DNA from 2 places in the Tepidibacillus infernus genome. Region 2 is predicted to be linked to the other one. Evidence: riboswitches for the same ligand, from Rfam matches in the RefSeq annotation. Region 2 holds a riboswitch; the other holds the start of a gene.
What was found. Region 2 has a riboswitch for cobalamin ahead of TEPIDINF_RS09260 (energy-coupling factor ABC transporter permease). Riboswitches for the same ligand answer to the same signal wherever they lie in the genome.

Region 1: linked by a shared signal. The riboswitch ahead of TEPIDINF_RS02140 (hypothetical protein) and the one ahead of TEPIDINF_RS09260 (energy-coupling factor ABC transporter permease) in region 2 are both predicted to bind cobalamin.

The regions. Positions count from the first base shown of each region.
Region 1 covers NZ_JBLWFI010000001.1:427,201-436,168, reverse strand. Annotated here, with positions in the region: gene TEPIDINF_RS02155 (MTH1187 family thiamine-binding protein) at 167-469, opposite strand; gene TEPIDINF_RS02150 (ABC transporter ATP-binding protein) at 543-1,319, opposite strand; gene TEPIDINF_RS02145 (FecCD family ABC transporter permease) at 1,319-2,347, opposite strand; gene TEPIDINF_RS02140 (hypothetical protein) at 2,350-2,610, opposite strand; cobalamin riboswitch at 2,782-2,971, opposite strand; gene TEPIDINF_RS02135 (DMT family transporter) at 3,040-3,942, opposite strand; gene sigK (RNA polymerase sporulation sigma factor SigK) at 4,173-4,880, opposite strand; gene TEPIDINF_RS02125 (SLC13 family permease) at 5,072-6,829, shown strand; gene TEPIDINF_RS02120 (peptidoglycan D,D-transpeptidase FtsI family protein) at 6,948-8,723, opposite strand; gene udk (uridine kinase) at 8,801-8,968, opposite strand, start outside.
Region 2 covers NZ_JBLWFI010000001.1:1,829,056-1,838,023, reverse strand. Annotated here, with positions in the region: gene TEPIDINF_RS09275 (hypothetical protein) at 1-225, shown strand, start outside; gene TEPIDINF_RS09270 (hypothetical protein) at 265-402, opposite strand; gene TEPIDINF_RS09265 (histidine phosphatase family protein) at 480-1,016, shown strand; cobalamin riboswitch at 1,075-1,269, shown strand; gene TEPIDINF_RS09260 (energy-coupling factor ABC transporter permease) at 1,556-2,239, shown strand; gene TEPIDINF_RS09255 (energy-coupling factor ABC transporter substrate-binding protein) at 2,175-2,504, shown strand; gene cbiQ (cobalt ECF transporter T component CbiQ) at 2,513-3,214, shown strand; gene TEPIDINF_RS09245 (energy-coupling factor ABC transporter ATP-binding protein) at 3,230-4,069, shown strand; gene cobJ (precorrin-3B C(17)-methyltransferase) at 4,085-4,861, shown strand; gene TEPIDINF_RS09235 (sirohydrochlorin chelatase) at 4,892-5,785, shown strand; gene cobK (precorrin-6A reductase) at 5,819-6,577, shown strand; gene TEPIDINF_RS09225 (precorrin-8X methylmutase) at 6,617-7,279, shown strand; gene TEPIDINF_RS09220 (cobalt-precorrin-5B (C(1))-methyltransferase) at 7,276-8,373, shown strand; gene cbiE (precorrin-6y C5,15-methyltransferase (decarboxylating) subunit CbiE) at 8,361-8,968, shown strand, end outside.

The DNA of each region.
Region 1 (8,968 bases), 1.4 Mb from region 2:
CCTTCTTATCCCTTCATCTGAAAAATAACTATACCATATTTATCCTGTTTTCTGCAAAAAAAATATTAGAAATGAAAAGATAAGTTAATGTAAACTTTATCATAAAAAAGAAGGCTACTAATAAAGTAGTCTTCCTCTATGATTAGGCTTTTATTTCTATTGAAAATTAAAGTTTTTCTTGAACAGATTTTAGCTTTTGCTCCATCGATGCTTTTTTATCACGACGATCATCGATTTTGATTGAAGTAGATACTCTTAAGGCTCCCTTTTCAAAAGGAACCTCATGCATTCTTTGAATGACGGATAAAATATCCTGTAGCTCTCCTTCAATAATCGTGCTCATAGGAGTCAATTGATATTTAAGCGTTTCAGGTGCTTGCTCCAAAACCTTATGTACTTCTGCTACATAATGACTAACACTTGGTGTTCCAGTACCTAGTGGAGTAATCGTTACTTCAACAATCGCCATTAAGAACATCCCCTTTCTTTAATTTTGATTCCTTTATATCTATTTTATAAAAATTTTAAAACTGTTAGAATGATTAATTTGGTAGCAGAACCTGTGGAATTCCCAGTTCTGGATGTTTCACCATAATTGTTTTTGTTTGATAAACCTCTTCTATATGTTCTTTTCTCAGAACTTCAACAACTTTGCCGATTCTTTGTATATTTCCCTGTTTCATAAGCAATAACCGATCGCAATACTGTGCCGCCAGATTTAAATCATGTAATACCATGACCACGGTTAAGTCTTTTTCCTCCTGCCATTTCCTGACTAGTTGCAATACCAATACTTGATGACCGATATCTAAATAAGTGGTGGGTTCGTCCAAAAAAAGAATCTTAGGTTCCTGTACCATTGCGCGGGCTAAAGCCACTAATTGCCGTTCCCCACCAGATAAGGTTTGAATGAGACTGTTTCTTTTTTCCCAGAGATTCATCAAAATCAGCGCGTTTTTGATCACTTCATCATCTTTAGCAGAGAGATTAGCAAATGGTTTTAACCAAGGATATCTCCCCATGGCCACGACTTCATGTACAGTAAAAGGAAGAGGAGGGGTTCCTTCTTGGCCAACAAAAGCAATAATTTTTGCAAGTTCCTTCTTGCTGTAATGTTGAATAGATTTACCCTGTAAAAAAATATCGCCAGCAAATTTTGATAAAAGCCCACTCATCACTCGTAAAAGAGTGCTTTTTCCACTTCCATTAGGCCCAATGATTCCAAAACTTTCACCCGGTTTTATCTCAAAGGAAATCCCTGATAAAATTTCCTTTGTACCATATTTAAAAGATAAGCTTTGCAACTCAAAAATCTTCATTAATGTTCTCTCCTTATTCCCTTTCGAAGCAAATAAGCAAAAAAAGGTGCACCGATCATTGCTGTAACTACACCGATTGGAATTTCTCTTGAAGGAATAATTGTTCTAGCTATTGTATCAGCCCACAATAAAAACAACGCCCCTGCTAAAGTAGAAATAGGAAGCAAATTCCGATGGTTTGGTCCAGTTAATAAGCGAATAAGATGAGGGATAATCAGACCAACAAATCCGATGATACCAACAATCGATACTGCTGCTGCAGCAAGTAATGAAGCAACGGTTAAAATATAAAACTTTTTCTTCTCTACTTCGATCCCCAAATGTGTTGCAGCTTGTTCACCTAAAGCCAATATATTTAATTCTCGGTATTGCGTGCCTAAATACAATAAACCAACTAGAAAATAAGGCAAAAGGATCCTTACATCTATCCAATCATGGTTGGCTAAACTTCCCATCATCCAAAAGATAATCGATTGCATTTTTTCACCAGACAACGCAATTAAAAAAGTTAATATTGCTCCCGAAAAAGCTTGAATAACAACCCCAGCTAAAATTAGTATCTCATTTGAACGAATATGCTGGGTTGAGGTTAATAAAATGACTAGGCCTAGTGAGATAATCGCTCCAATAAAAGCAAAAAGGGGAAGGCTGAATTGACCAAGGAATCCGATTTGATGTCCAAATAATATGGTCATTGCTGCTCCTAGTGCAGCCCCAGACGAAACACCCAGTATATATGGATCTGCTAAAGGGTTACGTAAAACCCCTTGGAATGCAACTCCAGCAACAGATAACATTGCTCCAACTAACAGGCTTAAGAAAACTCTTGGTAATCGTAAATTCCATACGATAGATTCTTGGCCAATTGACCAATTAGGCTCTAAATTTAAAAATGGTAGATGATTAAGTAGTATTCGCACGGTTAAGTTGGGTGGTACAGAAACAGAACCGATCATTAAACTTAAGATCATGGAAAACATGAGTAGGAGAATAAGTCCTCCTACCCATAAAAGGATTTTTTTATTCATGTTCATACCATAACCAACTTTAGCAAATCTGGATATAATGCATTGACAATACTTTCTAGGCCATCAATAATGCGATGTGCTCCTAAAACGATGCCGAGAGCAAATAAAGTTTCAGTCTGTGTACCTGAATCATCAGTAATCGTTGAAGGATAATTTGTGATGCTAGATACTGAGTTGGCTGGAGTTTGTACTTCAGGTTGCTTTGATGATACATCATTCGCAATTCCACATCCTGACAACCAGACAAGACTTTTTTTCAACATGCTCTTCTCTCCTTCTTTTTTTTGCATGTCGAGGAATAAAAATCCACAAAAGTACCCTACCATTAAAAAAACCTTTTTTATCCTAAGGACAAAAAAGGTTGTATGTATGGTGCTGAAAAACGTTATGAAGAATTTACGTTTTCTCGGCGCCTTCCTTTTCCTCGAAGGATAAGCTTCCTCTATGAATAGGCAGGTCTCCTGGCTTATGGCAATGCAATTTCGCACCTTCCCATCTTAATGACAGTGGCATCACACGAAATGCTTCCAATTTACAGTGGCGGGACCGCGTCGGGATTTCACCGAACTTCCCTTTTCATCTTTTAAGTCATGACTTAAAAGAACCTATTCATACATGCTATTCAATTATGTGTTCTATTATACATCATTTCAAGCATTGAACAAGTCCTTAAATTTAGTTCTAATCGTATTTTATTCGTTCATCAATGTTGCTTGTTTAGAAATCGAATTAGCTCTTAACGTAAAAATATAAACCCCGATAATCACTGTTACTGTTCCAATCAGCTGTACAAAAGTAATATGTTCACCTAAGAAAAAGTATGCAAAGAAAGCAGTAAAGATCGGATTAAAATTAAGAAACATCCCTGATTTTGTCCCTCCAACCTTTTGTACCCCTATATTCCAAAAGACCATTCCTAACACTGTTGCACCTATACTAACATAAGCAGTAGCCAACCAAAAAGAAAAATTCGGATCGATCACATAAAATGTGAACAAATTAAAAGGTAACAAAGTAAGAACTCCAAATATGCCTGCCCATAAAGTAGACATTAAAGGTGAAACCTGATGCATCACTTTTCTACCTACTACAGAATAAAGTCCCCAAGAACCAACTGCAGCTAACATGAATAAATCGCCTGTGTTGAAATGAAATCTTAAAAGTTTTTGCCATTCTCCTTCAGATATGACAATGAAAACACCTAGTAATGAAAGAGTCATTCCTAAAATTTGGCGCCTAATCATCGTTTCCTTTAGTAAGAAAAAGGAGGCAATGGCAATTGCAATAGGATTTAAAGCAGAGATTAATCCAACATTATCAGCAGTTGTCCTCTCAAGGGCAAGAAACATAAAGATATTAAAAAGGTCAACGCCCGTTATCCCCATTAAAAAGAGTAGAAAAAAACTCTTTCTAGGGGGAATAAACTGTTTTTCTTTAAACCAAACGATTGGAAATAAAAATAAAACTGCAATCAACCAGCGTATCGAAGTTAGCGTGATAAAAGAAGCGTGGCCAACCAGAAATTTCCCTGCAACAAAATTACCTGCCCAAAGCAAACTTGTTAATAATAATAAAGAATAGTACAACTGTTGCATCTCCTGTCCCTATCTCCTAAGAAAGTGTATGATCATACATTACACCATTTTTAAAGAATTTTAAATACTGGAATATTAAGAATGTGAGCTGTATCACATCATAATCCATCAATCTCATGTATCCTAATTAGAGTATATAAAAGGAGGAAGGAACATGGATCAAAAATTTACAAGTATTTAAAACCGATTCGATCAAATGTTTTCTTAACTTCTTCACCGTTTTTATCCTTCTAACCCTTCTTCCTTCCACTTCGATAAAACTCATTAAATAACTTCATCAGTGCTCTTTTTTCTATTCTTGAAACATACGAACGGGAAATGCCTAGTTCTTTGGCGATCTCCCTTTGGGTGCGTTCGTTTCCATCTATCAATCCAAACCGTCCAATGATCACTTCTTTTTCTCGATCATCCAAAATATGAAGAAAGTTATAGATTTTGCTTTTTTCAATTTTTAATTGTACTTCATCAATGACATCATCCAATTCCGTTCCTAGTACATCTATCAGGGTAATTTCATTTCCTTCTTTATCCGTACCAATTGGATCATGCAAGGAGACGTCTTTCTTGGTTTTCTTTAATGAACGTAGGTGCATGAGAATTTCGTTTTCAATACAACGAGCTGCATATGTAGCCAATTTTGTGCCTTTATTGGCTTGATAACTTTCAATACCTTTAATCAATCCAATCGTTCCAATCGAGATTAAATCTTCTGTGTCCTCTCCAGTATTCTCGAACTTCTTTACAACATGGGCCACCAGTCGCAAATTATGTTCGATCAATTTGTTTCTTGCTTGCTGATCCCCCCTTAGTAATAAGGTGATTTGGTTTTCTTCATCCTTCTCACTCAGTGGTTGAGGAAAAGCATTATTTTTAACATAAGAAACAAATAAAGTTAACTCTTTAAGCAGTAGTGCAAGTGCGGTAAATAAGCCAGACACATTGTCACCTCCTAGGCATCGAAAAGGAAAACTATTATAGTATATGCAGCAAAGGAGAGTTACCGTGCCTGTACCATAAAACTTTTATACTTCACAATATTGTTTTTTTCTGAAAAATCTATAAAAATAAGAATATTTTGTATTATAATATAATTATACAAATACTAAAAAATTAAATGGGGGAGCATAAAATGAGTATTTTTTTGAAGATTTGGCGTTTGATGTGGCAATATCATGACCAGATGAAACAATTGCTTCGCTTAAAGCCTTTATTTGCAACAGATGGTATGATCTTAGAAAGTCAAAAAGAAAGTAAGGTTCATTCGATATTTCTTTTTGCTGAGCAAACTGCTGAAGCACAAGAATATCCTTCTTCGAGTTCAAAGCATTCCTACTCTGAACAAGAACCTGAAGACCAGCGGGACAAATATTCTACAAGACAAAAGATTGGTTTATTTTTAGGACCACTATTATTTTTACTTACTTTATTATTTCCTACATTAGAAGACCTTACTAATGAAGGGCAGTCTGTAGCTGCCGTTGCATTATGGATGGCAACTTGGTGGATTACAGAAGCAGTACCCATTCCACTGACTTCGTTATTACCCATTCTTTTATTTCCGGCAACAGGTGCTGTAAGTTCCAAGGCTGCTACTGCTCCTTATGCTAATGATCTCATTTATCTTTATTTAGGCGGATTCTTATTAGCAATTGCTATTGAACAATGGAATTTACACCGTCGTATTGCTCTACATGTTATTAAAATGTTTGGCAAAAATCTAGATGGATTAGTTCTAGGATTTATGGTAGCTACTGGTTTTCTATCGATGTGGATTTCTAATACAGCTACATCGATGATGATGCTTCCCATTGGTTTAGCGGTTATTTATCAAATCGCAGATCTATTTAAAGAAAAGCAGATCAATATTAACACTGAACAGGGTAAATTCCCATTAGGCACTGCACTGATGTTAGGGATTGCTTATAGTGCTTCGATTGGTGGTGTGGCAACGATTATTGGTACACCGCCTAATACAGTCCTAGTCGCTTTTATTAATGAAACTTATGATAAACAAATTTCCTTTGGCCAGTGGATGGTATTTGGGGTTCCCATTGCCGTGGTAAGTTTGCTCTTTACATGGTGGTATTTAACGAAGATCGCCTTTAAAACGCAAATTAAGTCTCTACCTGGTGGTATTGAAGTCATTAATAACGAAATTCGGAAACTTGGAAGGATGTCAAAGCAGGAAAAACAAGTCTTGGTGATTTTCTCATTAACAGCTTTTCTTTGGATCATTCGAACGTTTGCTATTGATTGGTTTAAATCGATAGATATTCATACGTTTGATAAAATTAACGATACAACGATAGCCATGTTTGCTGCCATTCTTTTATTCATGATCCCTGTCAGTTTAAAAAACAACCAATTTTTATTAAGTATTGATGCTTTTAAAAAGGTACCATGGGGGATTTTACTTCTATTTGGTGGTGGACTATCGCTAGCAGATGCGATGGCTGATACAGGTTTAGCTGAATGGATTGCTTTAAAACTTCAAGCACTAGAAAATGTTCCAGCCCTTGTTTTGATGTTAGCGGTGACCACCCTAGTGATTTTCTTAACAGAAATGACCTCGAATACCGCAACAGCAACCATGATGATGCCAGTTATGGCCGCTTTAGCAATGGCAATGCATGCTCATCCATATGGTTTCCTAATAACTGCAGCCGTAGCAGCAAGCTTTGCATTTATGTTACCAGTGGCGACTCCACCAAATGCCATTGTTTTTGGAACAGGATATATTACAATCCCCCAAATGGCAAAAGCTGGTTTTTGGCTAAATATCTTTGGAGTTCTTCTTATAACCTTGTTAGCCTATTATTACATCCCAGTCGTATGGAATTTTGATCCGAATGTTTTACCTGATTGGGCAGTTTTTCAACCTAAATAGAATAGGTTTGTATATTCCAACGCGCTCCATTGTCCGTGTATTTCTATTAATAAAAAATGGGGAAGAAAGTTATACTTTCCCTATAAAAATTGGGTCGTAAAAACGGCCCTTTTTATTTTTAATCCTCATAATCGGCTAGATCGTCCATAATCCCCATAAACACTTGCTTGGCTAATGGTTTTGAAGTAGAAACATTTTTTACTGCTACCGCGACAGCGTATTTGGGACTTTCAACAGGCCCATAACCGATAAACCATTGATTATTTTTGGTTTTATCTGTTTCTGCTGTTCCTGATTTACCTGCCAATTTCCATTTTGCTTGTCTTAAAATTTTTCCTGTCCCTTCCTCGACGACTTTTTCCATCATCTTTCTCATTTCCTCATAAGTCCTTGGACTTCCTACTTTTTCTTCGTTCTTATGAATAGAGAATTGATAATAATCTGCTCCATTTTTATATACGACTTTTTCTACTAATCGTGGCTGGTATACTTCCCCATCGTTTAAAACGGTAACTACCAAATTAGCCGCAGCTAGTGGTGAGATTCTTACATCCTGTTGGCCAATAGCTGTCCTTAATATGGAGCCAAGATCTTTTTTATTTGTATTCTCATGAAATACCCGATTCTTTTGTTCATTATCGATTTGTTGAAAGGATTCATTGTTAAAAAAACGACCTCTCCAACCAACTTGCCCAACCAATCCTAACTTATCTGCATATTCCTCTATTTTTTCAGGGCCTAACCATTCTGCTACCTTTCCGAAAATGAAATTGATCGAATCGGCATAACCATCAGAAAAAGTCATTTCTTCTGAATCTTGGTCAACAGAGAAATGGTAAAAATCATATTCGCCTTGATAAGCAAATTTCTCTTGCGGTGTAACAACACCTTCTTCTAATCCAGCAATCGCTACAACGGTTTTAAAAATGGAACCTGGCTCAATGACTTGTACAGCTTTGTTGTTCCAATCCGTTGATATAGGGTTCACTCGGTCTAATTGGAAATCTGGTGCACTTGCCATGGCTAATATGTCGGCATTTTTCGCATCTAACACGACAACACTTCCATCTTCAATCCCATATTTTCTTAATTCTTTTTCTGCGAAAGATTGAACCTCTTTATCGATTGTTGTGATTAATGATAAAGGGTAATAAGGATCTTCTGGTATCTGGTATTTTGAAGCTAGTCCATTTAATGGTTTTCTTTGATTGTCTACAAAATAGGCAATCTTTGATTCACCCACTCCCATCAACAACTCCTGAAAAGACTTTTGTAATCCGGAACGACCGATTAAACTATCTTTTTTTAATATCCCTCGTTTCAAAAAGTCCTGATACGTTTCATTTTCTAAAATCTCTTTTGGAGCCTGACCTAAGAAACCAATGACATGCTTTGCAAGGACTTGTTCAGCATCTTGAAAGGTATAAGTCGTTGCTAAGATGCCAGGCATATTTAATGCCTCTATTTTCTTTTGTTGTTCAAAGGTGATTTCAATTGGATTTCCATCAATATCCAAATAGTTTGGTGATTTCATTTCACTCATTTTGTTGGTTAGAAAAGTTAAATTGAGATTAAGGATGTCCGCTAATGTTTTGATATTTTCAGAATTGATCTCCTGCTTGATAAAAGGAAAAATAATCACAGTCCTGATTTCTTTTTGTCCTAATAAAGATTGTTGATTCCGATCATAAATGTTCCCTCGCCCATTGGACAAAATAAATTCTTGTTTTCTTTGGCGTATTGAGTTTGTGATCAAATCAATATGATGTGATGAAAAATCTCGAGTTGCAATGATTTGAATCCAAGATAATCTACCTAGTAATGCAACCCATAACATAGATAGTAAAATGAGAACTTGAAACATTCTTCGTTTATTTCTTGAGGGGTAAGCCATAATGATCCTCCACTTTTGGCAATATTATTACCATTTTTGCCAGATTCTCAGGAGGATAAACGAAAAGAAGCCATTAGCTACACGAGCTTGGCTTCTCTTTCTTGAAGAATCGTTTTTATTTTGGTTACCAAAAGATCGATCGCAACTTTATTTTTACCCCCTTCGGGGATAATGATATCTGCATATCGTTTTGTCGGCTCAATAAATTGTAAATGCATCGGTCTGACGACAGATAGATATTGGTC
Region 2 (8,968 bases):
TCAATGTTTGATCGTAGTTATCAGGAAAGGTATGTTCCTGTAAAAGAAGTGTTATTACATAGGCAAGCAACTATGTTTTGGAGTGTTATCATTCTTTGTAATGGAACCTTTACACTATTTCTTCAAAGATTATTGCATCATAATGTATCACTCTTATCGATGGTGATTGTTGTGATTGGTATCTTTGTGATTAAAAAATGGCTAAACTTTCGCCTTCAAAATTAATTTTTTATCTTATAGGGACTTCACTAAAGAAGGATTCGACTACGTTTTTGAGAAATCCTCAGAATAAGCAATCAGGACAACGTGATCATCTAACACATGATTTATTTTTTCTTCAAGTTGGGTGATCTCTTTTAATAGTTCGGGATGGTTATTTAGATTTGTAAAATGGTAATTCATTAATATCCCTCCTTAGAAATAGTATGGTGGGAATTTCTAGAATTATACTTATGAATGAATTGGAATAGAGGGAATGTATGTTAAAAGTAATCTTAATGCGGCATGGAGAATCGGAATGGAATGTGTTTAACCGAATTCAGGGGATTCAACAAGTTTCTTTAACCAATAAAGGGAAAAAACAGATTGAAAAAGCTTGCTTCGATTTACTTTCGAACAGAAAAATACAAGTTACCAAAATTATAACCAGCCCATTACATCGAGCAAAAGAATCGGCAAGTATTTGTCAACGTATATTAAACCTTCCACTGGTTGAGCTTGATTATTTTCGGGAACGTTCATTTGGTGAATTAGAAGGGAAAATATTACAGGAGATTCGATTACAATATAAAATCAGGGATATTGAAGAACTGGAAGACAACCGATTTAGTATCGAACCGGTCCAGAGTTTACTTGATCGAATCCATACAGGGCTCAAAGAATTAAAAGTAACCCACCCAAATGAAAACCTTTTGATTATCACCCATGGAAGTGTCATCAAATGGATCTTTGAAAAATACCAAGCTGAGAATATAGGTATTATTCCTAATGGGGAATATCGATGTATCAAGATATAAAATGAAAAAGTTTGTTGACATGCTATCAGATATGGGTTATATATAAAGTTAATAAAATTAAATATCGTTGGAAATAGGTTCCAAGTTATGCAATGATAACTTGGATTAAAAGGGAAGTCGGTGAAAATCCGACACGGTCCCGCCACTGTAACGAGGAGTCTGTATAAATCATTGCCACTGATTGAAAAATTGGGAAGGCCTTATACAGACGGTGAATCGAAGTCAGGAGACCTGCCTATTTTCAAAACACAAAACCCTACGGGAGATAGGGGAGTGTTTGTCGTTTCAGTGCCATATCAGCATTGATTACACATTAGAACACTTCAACGCTTTCCTTGTAAAACGAATAGAAGTGTTTTTCTTGTGAAATAGGTGATATGGTGGAGAATATTCACTAGAGCACATCAAGCACTTCTATCTTTAGGGTAGGGGTGCTTATTTTATTGGAGGGAGGAATTGATTTGCAAAATCGATCATTTAGTGTTGAGGTTTTGTTATTAACGATTTATTTTTTGTTCATTCCACAGTCTGCTTATGCGATGCATATCATGGAAGGTTTTTTGCCGGTTAAATGGGCTGCTTTTTGGTGGGTACTTTCTACTCCGTTTTTCTTGTTTGGAGTGAAAAGGATTCGTATCGTTATCAAAGAAAATCCTCAGTTTAAATTACTACTTGGTGTAATAGGGGCGTTTACTTTTGCTTTATCTGCTCTAAAGCTACCATCAGTTACAGGGAGTAGTAGTCACATGACAGGTGTAGGATTAGGCGCGATCTTATTCGGTCCAGCGATCATGAGTGTAATTGGGGGAATTGTTTTACTTTTTCAGGCTCTTTTACTCGCCCATGGTGGAATTACCACTTTAGGTGCTAATCTTTTTTCGATGGCGATTACTGGGCCAATATTTGCTGTAGGTACGTATCATGTTTTTAAACGTTTGCTCCATAGAGATAAGCTTGCAATCTTTTTGGCAGCAAGTTTAGGGGATCTAATGACTTATGTTGTGACTTCACTTCAATTATCTCTAGCGTTTCCTTCACAAATTGGTGGAGTGATGGAATCATTTCAAAAATTTTTTACGATCTTTGCTGTTACTCAGGTGCCGTTAGCGATGATTGAAGGAATCATTACAGTTATTGTTATTCAACTTTTAAAGCAAAATCATCAGCAAGAACTGCAATTTCTTTTACAAAAAGAAAGGAGGTTTTTTACTTGGGGTAAATAAAAAAATACTACTTAGTGTATTCGTTTTGTTCCTTATTCTCTTTTTACAAAATTTTTTAGGAAATCTTGAATTTGCTGGGACGGATGATCAAGCACAAGGAGTAATTTCATCGATAGATCGAGATTATCAACCATGGATTACAAATTTGTTTTTTCAACCGAATGAGACAATGGAAAAGCTCCTTTTTTCCGTTCAAGCTATTTTAGGATTCGGTGTTCTCATTTATGGAATTGGTTTTTATCAAAGGAAGGATAAAAACAGGTGAGAAATTAAATGTTGAAAATTGATCAAATTGCGTATACCAATCGTTTCATTCGACTTGATCCTTTAATCAAATTGGCATTTGTGTTTGTAAGTTTTATTTTTTCTTTTTTGTTTCATTGGGTTGGCGATCTTATGATCTGGGTTATTACTGTTACGATTACTATCGGTTTTGCCAAAGTGCCATGGAAAGATTATCTAACATTATTGCTAGGGATGGGTCTTTTTCTAGGAGTAAGCCTAATTAGCATTATGCTATCCATTTCTCCATCACCAAAAATGATGTTGGGCTTTCTTTCCATCGGCCCTTATTTTATTGGTATTACGAAACAAGGAATAGAAACAGCAGGAAGTATATTTTTTCAATCACTGTCTAACACGGCAAGTTTACTTTTTCTTATACTGACGACTCCGTTTCATGACTTAATAAAAGTAATGGAAAAATTGAAAATTCCTGTTGATCTTCTCGAAATTGCGAAGCTCATCTATCGTTTTCTATTTGTTTTGTTAGATACAGCCTATCAGATGAAAATGGCACAAACTTCACGGCTTGGCTATAAAAACTTTACTCGTTCACTTTATTCATTTTCTGCTTTATTATCACAACTTTTTATAAATTCTTTAGAGCGTTATCAAAAATGGGCAATCGGTTTAGAAAGTAGAGGAGTGATTGAAAGTTCTATTGTAGCTGATCAAGCCAATACCGAAGTATAAAAGGACGGAAAGCAGATGGAATCATCAATCATCGAATTGGAAAATGTAATATATCAATATCCGAATGGTACGGTAGCACTTGATCGCCTTACCTTAAAGATCTCGAATAGCAAAAAGGCGGCGCTAATTGGCCATAATGGCGCTGGGAAATCAACACTTTTAGGTCATATTAACGGCATTTACCGACCAACAACAGGTAAAGTGATCGTCAATCAAAAAGAAATAAGGTATTCTCGTTTGGAATTAAATCGATTAAGAAGGAAGGTGGGGATTGTTTTTCAAGATCCAGAACAGCAACTCTTCTCGTCAAATGTTTGGGAGGATATAGCCTATGGACTCAAAAATTTGAACGTTCCCGACAAAATAATTCAAGAAAAAGTTCAGTTCATCATGGAATATTTACATATCACTCATTTAGTACAGAGGCCAATCCATTATCTTAGTTTAGGTGAGAAAAAATTAGTAGCTTTAGCTGGAGTCTTGGTGATGGAACCAGAGATTTTATTATTAGATGAACCTACAGCTTATCTTGAACCGAAGGCTATCGAACGATTGATCCAATTTTTAGAAGAAGAATCAAGCTCCAAGTTAATCCTTTTATCTACTCATGATTTGGAATTGGCTTATCAATGGGCCGATCATCTTATTGTTTTAAAAAATGGAAAAAAATTAAAAGAAGGAACACCTATGGAGATTTTTTCTGACGCAACAATATTAAGGGAATCTGGCTTAAAACTGCCAATTTTATTGGAAATATACCAAGAGTTATTAAAACAGAAACGAATCGATTCTTCAATAAAACCACCAACTTCATCTACTGAATTATTATCTTTATTACATAACATCTGTAAATAAAAAGTGAAAGGAAATATGGACAAAATGGGAACGATTAGACATCTATTCATTGTTGGAATTGGACCTGGAAGTGCTGAATTAATGACAAAACAAGCACAACTTGCCATTGAAAAAAGTGAAGTTATTGTTGGGTATCGAACTTATATCGATCTTATCCTACCATATATACAGGGAAAAGAAGTGGTTGCCACAGGAATGACCAAAGAGATCGAAAGAGCAGAAATCGCGATTGATCTAGCAAAAAAGGGAAAGAAAGTAGCTGTTATCTCTAGCGGAGATGCCGGGGTATATGGAATGGCAGGGCTTATTTACGAAATGATCGCAGCAAGAGAGGAAAAAATATCTGTTCAAATTGAAGTCATCCCTGGTATATCAGCAGTCAACGCAGCTGCGGCTTTACTAGGAGCACCGCTTATGAATGATTATTGTACCATCAGTCTGAGCGACCTTTTAACACCATGGGAACAAATTGAAAAAAGAATTCGTCTGGCTGCAGATGCAGATTTTGTCATCGCCCTTTATAATCCAAAAAGTAAGAAAAGAATTCTACCGATCCAAAAAACGCAAGAAATTTTATTACAATACCGCTCGGTTGATACACCAGTAGGCATTGTGAAGAATGCGTATCGTGACGATCAAGAAGTCATCGTAACGACTTTAGGAGAAATGCTCCATCATGAGATGAATATGGTAACCACGATTATTATTGGCAGTTCGGACACTTTTAAATTTGATCAAAAAATCGTGACACCACGTGGTTATCAAAATAAATACAGTTTAACAGAACGCTAACAAAAAATGATAAATTTTGGGGGAGAAGAAATGGAAGCCATTTTATTTGTCGGGCATGGGAGTCGAGATTCAGAAGGAAATGAAGAAGTACTTCGTTTTACAGAAAAAGTAGCACAAAGAATCCGAGGAATAAAATCGGTACCGATTATTGAAACTTGTTTTTTAGAATTAACCACTCCCACAGTTTCTGAAGGAATGGATCAATGTATTCGTCAAGGAGCAACAAAAGTGGCGCTCGTTCCTATTATTCTTTTTTCCGCTGGTCATGCTAAAATACATATTCCTTATGAGATTGATCAAGCAAAAGTGAAATATCCAGGTATCACTTTTACATACGGAAGGCCTATCGCGATTCATGAAGTAACGTTACAAATTCTCACAGATCGTCTGAAAGAAATAGGTTTTCAAGGAGAAAGCGGGGAACAAAGAAAAGAGGAAGCCATTTTATTAGTGGGGAGGGGAAGTAGTGATCCCGATGCAAACAGCGATCTTTACAAAATCATGCGGTTATTATGGGAACGGATCCCAGTTAAGTGGGTGGAACCTGCTTTCATGGGAATAACAGAGCCGACGTTTACAGAAGGAATGGAAAGATGTATTGCGACAGGGGCAAAAAACATTTATATCTTACCTTTTTTCTTATTTACGGGGATATTGATCAAACGAATGGATCAAATGATCGAACATTATCAACAATTATATCCAAACCGAAAGATCAAAAGAGCTCCATATCTAGGGCTTGATCACAAATTAATCGATGTTCTCACTGACCGTGCCTTTGAAGCATTAGAGGGGAAACCAGCCCTTAATTGTGACCAATGTATGTACCGTATTAACTTCATCCATCATTCGCATCATTCTCATCATCATGATCACCATGATCACGTACATCACCATAATGGTCATCATCACCATCATGAATAAGTGAACAAGAACCATAAGCAGAGGTTAGATAAAATGTTGGTATTAGCAGGAACAAAAGATGCAAGAGAACTAACTGCTTTTTTACTTCAACATAATAAGAAGGTATCCGTAAGTGTGGTCACAGAACAAGCTGCCCAAAAATATAAATCTCTAAACATCCCCATTAATATTGGAAGGTTAACGAAAGAACAAATGCTAGAAATGGTCCTTGCAAAGAAATTTAAGGCCATTATTGATGCGACACATCCTTATGCAGAACTCGTTTCAAAATATGCGATGGAAGTAGCAAAAGAAGTAAAAATACCTTATTTACGGTATGAGCGGCCGTCAACAGTTCTAAATGAGAACCAATACCTTCATTTCGTATCTTCCTATTTAGAAGCCATTGAATGGATCAGAGAAAAAAAAGGTGTTGTATTCGTAACTACAGGAATCAATAAAATTGATCGATTTGCAAAGTCATTGTTAGGGGAGCCAAATATTCGGCTTATTTTTCGCATCTTGCCTACGGCAGAGAACCTACAAAAGTGCGAATCATTAGGAATACCAAAGGAAAATATCATTGCCATGCAAGGAACATTTTCAGCTGGATTGAACCAAGCCATCTATAAAGAATATGGAATCAATCTTCTAATTACAAAGGAAAGTGGGAAAGAAGGAGGATTTTTAGAAAAGGTAGAGAGTGCCATTCAAATGGGAATTGAGACGATCGTGATACAAAGGCCCAAACTACAATATCCAATTGTGTTTCATCATTTTGAAGATTTATTGAAATACCTAGAGAAACACTAGTAAATGAGTTGTAAATGAAATCAACGAAAGGTGAGGGATATGGATTTTTTCGTAGAATTTTCGCCAATAACGACTCAACCTCAGGAGATTGAGTTGAAAAGTTTTGAAATGATAGAAGAAGAAATCGGTAATCATTCCTTTTCAGATGCACAATTTCCAATTGTCAAAAGGGTGATTCATACGACCGCGGATTTTGAATTAGGGAGAAGTTTACGATTTCATCCAGAAGCAGTGAAAGCGGGTATCTTCGCAATTCGCCAAGGAAAAAAAATTGTGACGGATGTGGAAATGGTAAAAGCAGGAATCCATCAATCTCGCATCACTCATTTTGGTGGACAAATCATTTGTCATATACGGGATGAGGATGTAGTCAAGAAAGCGAAAGAACAAAACACGACGCGTTCGATTATTGCCATGCAAAAGGCAACAAGTCAAATAGAGGGTGGGATTTTTGCCATCGGAAATGCACCAACAGCACTTCTAGAACTGATTCGGCTGATAAAATTGAAAAAAGCAAAGCCCGATCTCATCATCGGCGTTCCTGTTGGCTTTGTATCTGCAAAAGAATCAAAGGAAGAATTACAGAAATTAGATGTTCCCTATATTACCAATCAGGGAAGAAAGGGTGGAAGCCCAGTGGCTGCAGCAATTGTGAATGCTCTCTCACTGATGGCTCAACAAGTTGATAAGGATGTAGAATGAGTAAGAAAAAAGGATTACGAAGCGGATATACCACAGGAGCCTGTGCAACTGCTGCAACAAAAGCAGCTTTACTTATGTTAATTGAGCAGAGCCAAATTCTTGATATTGAAATCCAGTTGCCGATTGGTGAGAAGGTTAGATTTCCCATTCAAAACTCTACGTATAGCCTAACCTTTGCAATGGCAGGTGTGATCAAAGATGCAGGCGATGATCCAGATGTCACCCACGGAGCGCTAATTTTGTCAACCGTTTCATGGCTTAATGAAGAAAGAATCGAGATAGACGGTGGAAAAGGGGTTGGTCGAGTAACCAAACCTGGATTACCGGTCCCTATTGGCGAAGCAGCAATCAATCCTGTTCCAAGACGCATGATCGAGAAAGAAGTAAAACAGCTATTAAATTTTTATCAACTTACAAAAGGTGTAAAAGTGGTCATTTCGGTACCCAATGGTGAAGAGTTAGCGAAAAAAACATTAAATCCTAGATTGGGGATTATTGGTGGGATTTCCATTTTAGGATCAAGAGGTACGGTGATTCCTTACTCTCATGATGCTTACCAGGCTAGTATTGTTCAAGCGATTCGTGTTGCCAGAATCAATGGCATCGACCATTTTATTTTAACGACTGGGAGTACAAGTGAAAAGATCGCGCAAAACATTTTTAAGGAAAAAGAGGAAATGGCCTTTGTTCAAATGGGTGAATTTGTTGGTTTTGCTTTAAAACAAGCGAAAAGATTAGGAACAAAAAAGGTGACCATCTTAGGGATGATTGGAAAACTATCCAAAGTTGCGCAAGGGAAAATGATGGTTCATTCAAAAGAGTCGAGTATTGATTTTCAATTTTTAGCTAATATTGCAAACCGGCTTCACTTTTCAGATTCTGTTCAAGCACAAATTCGACAAGCCAATACGGCTGCATGGGTTGAGAAAATCATCATCGAAGAAAATAGACCATCTTTTTTTGCAGAAATTTGCCGTTTAGTCGCTTTAGAGAGTCTTTCTTATATTCAAGGAGGATTAATCCTAGAGGTCATTCTTGTTTCAAAATTGGGAAGAGTTCTTGGGAGGGTGGAGATGGATGAATGGAAAAAATGAAGATCATTGGTATCGGTGATGATGGAGAAAATGGAATTTTTCCTCACTACCGAAAATGGATTGCCGAAGCAGATATTTTAGTAGGTGGAGAAAGACAACTTTCCTATTTTCCCGATTTTCAAAAAGAAAAATGGATTTTAAGAGGGGATTTACCATTTATCCTACATCGTTTGAAGGAGAAAGCAATCAACAAAAAGGTGGTTGTTCTTGCTTCAGGTGATCCACTTTTTTATGGAATTGGCCGTTTATTTCTTGACATTATAGGGTACGAAAATCTATCGATCTATCCTCACCTAAGTTCAGTTCAATTAGCATTTGCTAGGTTGGGAGATTCTTGGCAGGATAGTTATATTGAAAGTTTACATGGGAGGTCATTGACAGGGTTAGCCCAAAGAATCGATGGAAAAGCAAAGATTGCTCTGTTAACGGATGCTGTCCATTCACCAACAATGATTGCGCAGTATCTACTAATCTATGGATTTGATGAGTATGAAATGTTTATTGGTGAACACCTTGGTGGAAAAAATGAAAAGATTTATCTCTTATCTCTTGAAGAAGCGGGTGATCAAACATTCGCGCCGTTAAATATCGTCAT